Regions from separate parts of the Geobacillus sp. C56-T2 genome, predicted to be linked through region 2. Evidence: a T-box and tRNA genes for the amino acid it is inferred to sense, from the RefSeq annotation. Region 2 holds a T-box; the other holds one or more tRNA genes.

Region 1 (4,627 bases), 2.1 Mb from region 2:
AGGCGTCGACAAGATGAACGAGATCAGGCGTGTTGATTATCCAATAAAATCCAAAGGGTATAGAAAAAAGAGCACCTTTCCTGTAGAATGTGAGTAGCGACACAAACAAACCCAGGAGGTGCTCTCTATGAACAAGCATACCACACTCCCGAATTTGATGCAAAAACTTGTTTCGGATGAAGAGATTCAACTGATTGCCGAAGCGGTTGGGTATCGTGATTCGTCTCGAACCTTTACGTTGCGCGAGTTGATTCACTTCTTCCTGCTGGCCGCCATGCATCAATGGAAAAGCTTTCGCCACGGAGCCGATGTGGGGCCTCTGTATGGATTGCCGCGATTCCATTATTCGACTGTATCCAAGAAAGCGAAAGAAGTTCCCTATGACATCATGAAACGCTTGTTGGCGTTGATCATTTCCAAGTGCAACCGCCAAACCCGCCGTTCGCTTCGGTTTCCCAAACCGCTTCGGGTGGTGGATTCGACGACCGTCACGGTCGGGAAAAACCGCCTGCCATGGGCGCCGTATCACGGCGAACGCGCCGGAGTGAAGCTGCACGTCGCGTATTCGCCGGAATCCTCGTTGCCGGCAGACGTGGTGGAAACCATCGGACTGCGTCATGATGGCCCGGTGGGAGAACAGTTGACGAACGCTCAACAAGTGCTGGTGGAAGACCGGGCGTATTTCAAAATCGAACGCCTCGATCGATTTGTGGAGCAGCATCAGCTCTTTGTCATTCGGATGAAGGACAACATCGAACTTCATCAGAAAAAAAGCTTGAAACGCCTTTCCAGCACATCCTCATCGGTTCAAGCCGACTTCACGTGCCAGTTGGGGACGAAACAATGCCGCTCCACCAAGCGTCACCGGGTGGTGATCTTTCGAGATGCGAATGGCCGCGACATTCGGGTCGTGACGAACCTCTTCCATGCGTCTGCGGAAACCATTGCCGACATGTACCAACAACGTTGGACTGTTGAGGTCTTTTTCCGTTGGGTGAAGCAATATCTGAATGTCCCGACCTTGTTTGGCACGACGGAAAATGCGGTATACAACCAACTGTTTGCGGCGTTCATCGCGTATGTGTTGCTGCGATGGCTGTATGATCAAACCAAAAAACAGACGAACGTCTCTCTTTCCTTCATTTCGTTCGTTCGCCGTTTTTTCTCTGGGCAGCTTCCTCTCGATTGGAAATCCGGGATGGCCGCTGCTTTGTTTGAGTATGCCCAAATTTATGGAAGGCGTATGTATAATTTTGGATAATCAACACTCGTGTCATCTACAGATACATGTCGGGAGATGATAATATGTTTTATACAGAAGCCCTTCCCAAAGGTCGGGTTTCCGTTTGGGATTACTTGCGTGTGGCGCTTCTCTTTGGAGCGTCGCTTTTTCTTTTGGTTTCGTCCTTCTAGGAGACTGGTGATTTAGTGCAAAAACGACTGATTCCGCTCATTTCTCAATTAGAAAAACCTTGCAGAATCCGCTTTCTCTTCTGAATGAAAATGCCGCCGATCGGGGTGTGACAGCGGTTTCTCACCGGCTTTCTAGGAAGGCGATAGTCGCTAGGACGAAACCGGTTAGCCTTGACTATCTTTAAATATTGACTATTGAAATAAACGTTTCAACCAACAACCACCATAAATGGCCCGAATTCGAACGTCCATGATGGGCAAACTCCTTTGCTTTCCTTGTGTTTCAAGGTTTTATTCGACAGGAAGATAAAAAATCCTCTCGATTTTTGTCGAGAGGGTGCGAAGTGTGAGTTAGAAAATTTGCTCATCTATAGTAAATAAAAGCGACCATACAAAGAAAGTCACTTTAAAAATTTCTTATACTTTTTTGAGAATTTTTTATAAAACGCATTAAAATTGCAGTTCCTGTAATGTTTGAAATTATACTTATACCAAGCAATACACTCCATATAGGGGTAGGCAAGGTAAGAGTTAATGACAACATCAAGAAAACGAAACCGAGTGACACAAAAACAAAACCTATATTTTTATTCTTCAATTTCAACACCCCCCATTTGTATATTATAACAAACATTTCAAATTTTATATACGGTTAACCCATTAAAGGGTTTCAGTTTAAGGGGTTTCAGTTTCTTCATAATTACATTTGTTCATTTAAAATCAATATCCGAACACGATTTTCTTCTCTCGAATCGTATTCGGTAAATAAAAAACAAGGGATTCCACTTACGTGAACCCCTTGTGCCTAAAGCCTTTCTCCTATTTTCGATGCCGATGGTGGGAGTCGAACCCACACGGGGGGCTACCCCACACGATTTTGAGTCGTGCGCGTCTGCCAGTTCCGCCACATCGGCGCGACATCTACCATTATATCTTCTTAACTTTTGTTTGTCAATAAAATTTTATTCATTAGATGGAGGCGGCACCCGGATTCGAACCGGGGGTAAAGGTTTTGCAGACCTCTGCCTTACCACTTGGCTATGCCGCCCTAGTCAAAAGCGGAAGACGGGACTCGAACCCGCGACCCCCACCTTGGCAAGGTGGTGTTCTACCGCTGAACTACTTCCGCAACATTGGCTGGGGTAGCTGGATTCGAACCAACGCATCACGGAGTCAAAGTCCGTTGCCTTACCGCTTGGCTATACCCCAATGCCATTTTTCAAGGGCGACTAGTGGGAATCGAACCCACGCATGCCAGAGCCACAATCTGGTGCGTTAACCACTTCGCCATAGTCGCCATGATAAGAGTGGCAGGGGCAGTAGGAATCGAACCCACACCGGAGGTTTTGGAGACCTCTGTTCTACCATTAAACTATGCCCCTTTATTTAAATGGTGGAGGGGGACGGATTCGAACCGCCGAACCCAAAGGGAGCGGATTTACAGTCCGCCGCGTTTAGCCACTTCGCTACCCCTCCAAGAATGGTGCCGACTGCAGGACTTGAACCCGCAACCTACTGATTACGATTCAGTTGCTCTACCAATTGAGCTAAGTCGGCATAATACGGATCAAAAAATGAACAGGCTCATTCTTAATATTTCATGGTGGCTCGGGACGGAATCGAACCGCCGACACAAGGATTTTCAGTCCTTTGCTCTACCGACTGAGCTACCGAGCCGTATGTTATTTTTTAACTCGCTCATTGATTGCTCTGTGCCTCTTCCTCTACCAGCTGATTCAAAGATGATCGATGCGTCGAGGCAACTCGCAGCCAACTCGATGATGCTGATGCTCGTCTCTACCGACTGAGCTGCCTTATCCTTACTTTACCTAATTAAAGATGGCGGTCCCGACGGGACTCGAACCCGCGATCTCCTGCGTGACAGGCAGGCATGTTAACCACTACACTACGGGACCTTATTGGTTGCGGGGGCAGGATTTGAACCTGCGACCTTCGGGTTATGAGCCCGACGAGCTACCGGACTGCTCCACCCCGCGATGATAAAAGATAAATTTGTTCCGACCATGCACTGAGCTTCGTTTAAATGTCTGTTGCCTCTTCCTCTACCAGCTGATTCAAAGATGTTCGATGCGTCGAGGCAACTCGCAGCGTATTCGATGAAGCAAATGCTCGTTGCTCCACCCCGCGACGATAGAATTTCAATAAGGCGATGAACTTTGTTTTGTATGTTTGAAAGTGGTGGAGGATGACGGGATCGAACCGCCGACCCCTTGCTTGTAAGGCAAGTGCTCTCCCAGCTGAGCTAATCCTCCACGAAAAGTGACCCGTACGGGATTCGAACCCGTGTTACCGCCGTGAAAGGGCGGTGTCTTAACCACTTGACCAACGGGCCATGCTGATGGATAATGGCGGAGAGCAAGGGATTCGAACCCTTGAGGCGCTATTCACGCCTACACGATTTCCAATCGTGCTCCTTCGACCACTCGGACAGCTCTCCACGATGGCTCCGCAGGCAGGATTCGAACCTGCGACCAATCGGTTAACAGCCGATTGCTCTACCACTGAGCTACTGCGGAATCATAATAATATCCTTATCAAAGTGTGATTTGATCACGTAACTGCCCATCGCTGAGCCATTACTGAGAGATATCGCTTTAGACATTTATTATTATAATGATTCGTGATGAGCTGTCAAGGCCTTTTTCATTCCTTCAAAACTAGATAACCGTCGGAAGAAGCCGCGCTTCGTACTGTCTAGCTCCGGCTCGCCTGCGCTTTTCTAGGTTAAGCCCTCGATCGATTAGTATCCGTCAGCTCCACGTGTCGCCACGCTTCCACCTCGGACCTATCGACCTCGTCATCTTCGAGGGATCTTACTCGCCTAACGCGATGGGAAATCTCATCTTGAGGGGGGGCTTCACGCTTAGATGCTTTCAGCGCTTATCCCGTCCGCACATAGCTACCCAGCGGTGCCCCTGGCGGGACAACTGGTACACCAGCGGTGCGTCCATCCCGGTCCTCTCGTACTAAGGACAGCTCCTCGCAAATTTCCTACGCCCGCGACGGATAGGGACCGAACTGTCTCACGACGTTCTGAACCCAGCTCGCGTACCGCTTTAATGGGCGAACAGCCCAACCCTTGGGACCGACTACAGCCCCAGGATGCGATGAGCCGACATCGAGGTGCCAAACCTCCCCGTCGATGTGGACTCTTGGGGGAGATCAGCCTGTTATCCCCGGGGTAGCTTTTATC
Region 2 (4,627 bases):
CTGCTAAAAGTGACCCCGGCTCTGTTCCATTATATCGAAAACAGTCTGTCTGATCTTCCCAAACTGTTGCTAGATGATGTGTATCAAAAAGCGTATGTGCGCAAAAACCATGAGCGCATTCCGTTGGATTATTGTTTCATTGTGACCGACGGGGCCGGCATTTTGGCGGTGGATACGATCGGCTACCATATTCCGATTCGCAAAAGCCGCCTGATCCCCCGGCAGGAACAGCTTGTCTATGAGATGGTGGCGGACGCCGAAGAACGGGACTATCCGCTGCCCGAATACAACAAAGAATACCATATTTTATCTCCCGCGCCAGAACTGATGTGGGGGTTGACGCGCAAGGAGCGACAGCTGAAGCAGCTGCTATTTATGGCGCTTGATCAGCTGTATTCGACAAAAAACGGCGCCGAAGTGCGGTATTGGTATACGGAATGGGCGCCGGAAAAATACGCCGATATTCAAAAAATGTCGTTTGAAGAAGCGTGGACGCGGCTGTATGAAGAAACGAAGCACGGTTGGTCCAAGCGCCACGAGCAGCTATGCGAACACTTGATCAAGGGACAGCCGTTTTTCGAAAAGTTGTGGGAAATGGAGCAAGAACCAAAGGTGAATTAAAAACGGGCGAAGGCGCTTAGCGCCCGCCCGTTTTTTGTCCGGCATTACCGCCGACGCCCAAGTCCCATGGCTTGCTCCATTTTGCGCACCATTTCTGCTGCCACCCGATTGGCTTTTTCTGCCCCTTCGTCCAACACGCGATCAAGCTCCTCGCTTTCCATCCATTGGTGATATCGCTCTTGAATCGGCCGGAGCGTCTCGATGACCACTTGGGCGAGGTCGGCTTTAAAGACGCCGTACCCTTTTCCTTCGTATTGCCGCTCCAACTCCTCGATCGGCTGACCGGATAACGTTGAATAAATATTGAGCAAGTTCGAAATGCCCGGCTTTGCCTCCTTATCGTAGCGGATCGTCCCCTCCGAGTCGGTGACGGCGCTTTTGATTTTCTTCTCGATCGTTTTCGCGTCGTCAAGCAGTGTAATGTACGCTTTCGGGTTCGGGTCGGATTTGCTCATTTTTTTCGTCGGCTCGACGAGCGACATAATGCGGGCGCCGACTTTCGGAATGCGCGCCTCGGGAATCGTGAACAGCTCGCCGTACCGTTTGTTGAAGCGCTCGGCTAGATCGCGCGTCAATTCAATATGCTGTTTTTGGTCATCGCCGACCGGGACGATGTCGGTGTTATAAAGCAAAATGTCGGCGGCCATCAGCGGCGGGTACGTGAGCAGCCCGGCGCTGACCGCCTCTTTGCCGGCCGATTTTTCTTTAAATTGCGTCATCCGTTCCAGTTCGCCGACATAAACGAGGCACTGTAGCATCCAAGCCGCTTGAGCGTGCGCCGGCACTTCAGACTGGATGAACAGCGTCGCCTGCGCAGGGTCGATGCCAACCGCCAAATAGAGGGCGGCGAGGCGGCGAATGTTTTGCTGCAATTGGTCGGGGTCTTGCGGAACGGTAATGGCGTGTTGATCAACGATGCAAAAATAGCAGTTGTATTCATGCTGCAGCTCGACAAACTGCCGCAGCGCCCCGATGTAATTGCCAAGGGTGATGACGCCGCTTGGCTGAATGCCAGAAAAAATCGTTTTCATCGCTTTTCACTCCCTTAAACCAAAAATAAAAACGGTCCTTTCCCTCCCATGGATAGGGACGGTAGGACCGCGGTGCCACCCTACTTATTGCGCCCATAGCGCAATCGCTTAGCCCATGCCTCACGCATGGCCTCCTGTAACGCGGAGGAACGTCCTCGCCTACTGCATCGCCGGTTCGGCGGGAAGCTCGAAAGCCCATTCCATATGGCTAGCCGCTTGTTCGCACCGTCCACAAGCTCTCTGAAGGCATCGCCATATGTACTTTTCTTTCTCATCGCCCGATTGGTTTTCGATTTGCCTTATATTATACGGAAAACATGATGCTGTTGCAACCTTATTGCACGGCGTATCCGGCGGCGATCATCGCGAGAAACAGAAGGAGTCCGGACAAAAGAAGCGGATAAGTGACCGCAAAACGCCGCGGGCCGGGCGGTTGTGAGGGTTCCTGCTCCGCGGCCGCTTCTTCAAGATACCGCTCCGCCTTTGTCCCCGCGCTCTTGCGCCATTTTTGGAATCCATACGCAAATCCGCTGAAAAACCCGCGTTCATAAACAAACAAAAGCCCCCCCAATGACAGCGGCACTAAAGAGAGCAAAAAGGTGGCGTTAATGAAGGCGACAGCCGTCCATGTCCCTTGCCAAGCGACGATGAGCGCACCGGCTGCCATCATGGCGGCGATGAGCCATCCGGTTCGAACCGCAGTCTGTTTCATCATCCTTCCCCTCGCCTTGTCAGTCGTTGCCCTTATTTTATCATATCCCGCGTTCGTTTGGTTCGCGTTCGAAACAAGGTGGTCAACTTGATTGACAAAATTATATCAAAAAACAGAAAGAAAAATAAAAATGGCCGAATCGCTCTGAATCGAGCGCTCGCGGCAGCCGGAGAAAAGTTATATTGTAAGCGCTTTCTGAATTGTTGACAGAAATTTTTTATTTACAAATGAGCTGAAAATAGGTACAATGCATCTTGGTAAGAATACGGCGCTTTGTTTTGGATCATAAGTAATTCGAAAATTTTTATTTGAGGAAATAAAAAAATTCTTTTCAAGTATACTAACACGAGGTATAATAAGGCATGTAAGTACAATCTTCTGAAATCAAATGGTTCAGAAGATTTGTAATACACTACATAATCTTTAAGGGGGGTTTTTTAGTGAAGAAGCGATTTTCATTCTTCCTCGTCCTGCTTCTCGCGCTGTCGACGTTTTTAGCGGCGTGCGGCGGGGGCGGCAAGGACAACAACAATGCCCAAGGTGGAAAGGGCGACGAAAAGCCGGCGGAGCAAAAGGAGCAAGTGCTGAATTTGCTCGATTCTTCGGAAATTCCAACGCTTGATTCGGCGCTCGCTACCGACCAAGTATCGTTTATCGTTTTGAACAACGTCATGGAAGGTTTGTACCGCTTAGGCAAAGACAACAAACCGGTGCCGGGAGTAGCGGAAAGCCATGAAGTGAGCAACGATGGCAAAACGTACACGTTCAAGCTTCGCAAAGACGCGAAGTGGTCGAACGGCGATCCGGTGACGGCGCACGACTTCGTGTTTGCTTGGAAGCGCGTGCTTGATCCGAAAACGAAAGCCGAATATGCGTACATTATGTACGACATTAAAAACGCGGAAGAAGTCAACACTGGCAAACTGCCAGTTGACCAGCTGGGCGTTAAGGCGCTTGATGACCACACGCTTCAAGTGGAGCTGAAAAACCCGATTCCGTATTTCATCAGCCTGACGGTATTCGGCTCGTTCATGCCGCAAAACGAGAAATTCGTGAAAGCGCAAGGCGACAAATACGGTCTCGAAGCCAACACGACGCTGTACAACGGCCCGTTCGTGTTGAGCGAATGGAAGCACGAACAAGGCTGGGTTTACACGAAAAACCCGAACTATTGGGACAAAGACACGGTGAAGCTCGAAAAAGTCAATGTCAAAGTCGTGAAAGACACGGCGACAGCGGTCAATTTGTATGAAACGAAACAAGCCGATCGCGTCGGTTTGACGGCTGAATTTGTTGATAAGTATAAAAATGATAAAAACTTCAAAACGGAATTGGAGCCAACTCTGTTCTGGTTGCGCATGAACACGAAAAAAGAACCGCTGAACAACGTCAACGCCCGCAAAGCGATCGCGATGGCCATCGACAAAGAAGCGATGGTAAAAACATTGTTGAATAACGGTTCTGTTGTGGCCAACTATGCGGTTCCGAAAGATTTTGTAACCGGTCCGGACGGCAAAGACTTCCGTGATGCCAATGGCGATTTAATGTCCTACAATGTCGATGAAGCGAAAAAACTGTGGGAGCAAGCGAAAAAAGAGTTGGGCAAAGACAAATTCACGGTCGAGCTGCTGAACTATGACAGCGACAGCGCGAAGAAAATCGGCGAGTATATAAAAGCGCAGCTTGAGCAAAACTTGCCGGGGTTGACTGTGAACATTAAACAACAACCGTTTGCGCAAAAGCTGAAACTCGAAAGCAACATGCAATATGATTTGTCGTTCTCCGGCTGGGGTCCGGACTATCAAGACCCGATGACGTTCCTTGACTTGTGGACGACAAATAACCCGCATAACCAAACAGGTTGGTCGAACGCTGAATACGACAAATTGATCAAAGATGCGAAAACAACGTTGCTTAGTGATTTGCAAGCCCGTTGGGATACTATGCTGAAAGCCGAAAAAATCATCTTTGAAGAAATGCCGTTTGCTCCGCTGTATCAGCGCGGCGCTGCCTACTTGCAACGCGAGTATGTCAAAGATCTCGTTTCGCACCCGTTCGGCGGCGATTACAGCTTGAAATGGGCGTATGTCGAGTAATCCATTGTTCTCTTGAAAATGTGGAGGAGAGTATATGCAGAAGGCATATACTCTCCTTTTGCCTGCCAAGGCGAAAAATGTCGAAAAACAACGAAGATTATAGAAAAGATCCATGCTAGGTCATAAAAATCATGATTCAACAGCATGAGACGGTCAAAGAAACGTCT

The links. A T-box is a leader RNA that pairs with one kind of tRNA and senses whether it is charged. The one in region 2 lies ahead of trpS (tryptophan--tRNA ligase), so its partner is inferred to be a tRNA-Trp.
Region 1: it encodes a tRNA-Trp, which carries the amino acid that the T-box ahead of trpS (tryptophan--tRNA ligase) is inferred to sense. The anticodon was not compared.

Annotation. Positions count from the first base shown of each region.
Region 1 covers NZ_VJWB01000001.1:2,869,288-2,873,914, forward strand. The annotation lists partial or broken gene GC56T2_RS14205 (IS701 family transposase) at 1-22, opposite strand, end outside; gene GC56T2_RS14210 (IS4-like element IS5377 family transposase) at 128-1,261, shown strand; tRNA gene GC56T2_RS14220 (tRNA-Leu) at 2,243-2,327, opposite strand; tRNA gene GC56T2_RS14225 (tRNA-Cys) at 2,388-2,461, opposite strand; tRNA gene GC56T2_RS14230 (tRNA-Gly) at 2,471-2,542, opposite strand; tRNA gene GC56T2_RS14235 (tRNA-Gln) at 2,548-2,622, opposite strand; tRNA gene GC56T2_RS14240 (tRNA-His) at 2,638-2,710, opposite strand; tRNA gene GC56T2_RS14245 (tRNA-Trp) at 2,722-2,795, opposite strand; tRNA gene GC56T2_RS14250 (tRNA-Tyr) at 2,805-2,889, opposite strand; tRNA gene GC56T2_RS14255 (tRNA-Thr) at 2,895-2,970, opposite strand; tRNA gene GC56T2_RS14260 (tRNA-Phe) at 3,015-3,090, opposite strand; tRNA gene GC56T2_RS14265 (tRNA-Asp) at 3,254-3,329, opposite strand; tRNA gene GC56T2_RS14270 (tRNA-Met) at 3,334-3,410, opposite strand; tRNA gene GC56T2_RS14275 (tRNA-Val) at 3,611-3,686, opposite strand; tRNA gene GC56T2_RS14280 (tRNA-Glu) at 3,695-3,766, opposite strand; tRNA gene GC56T2_RS14285 (tRNA-Ser) at 3,781-3,871, opposite strand; tRNA gene GC56T2_RS14290 (tRNA-Asn) at 3,876-3,950, opposite strand; rRNA gene GC56T2_RS14295 (23S ribosomal RNA) at 4,155-4,627, opposite strand, start outside.
Region 2 covers NZ_VJWB01000001.1:798,192-802,818, forward strand. The annotation lists gene GC56T2_RS04105 (YjbA family protein) at 1-621, shown strand, start outside; gene trpS (tryptophan--tRNA ligase) at 666-1,652, opposite strand; T-box leader at 1,704-1,936, opposite strand; gene GC56T2_RS04115 (DUF3899 domain-containing protein) at 1,987-2,364, opposite strand; gene GC56T2_RS04120 (peptide ABC transporter substrate-binding protein) at 2,805-4,460, shown strand.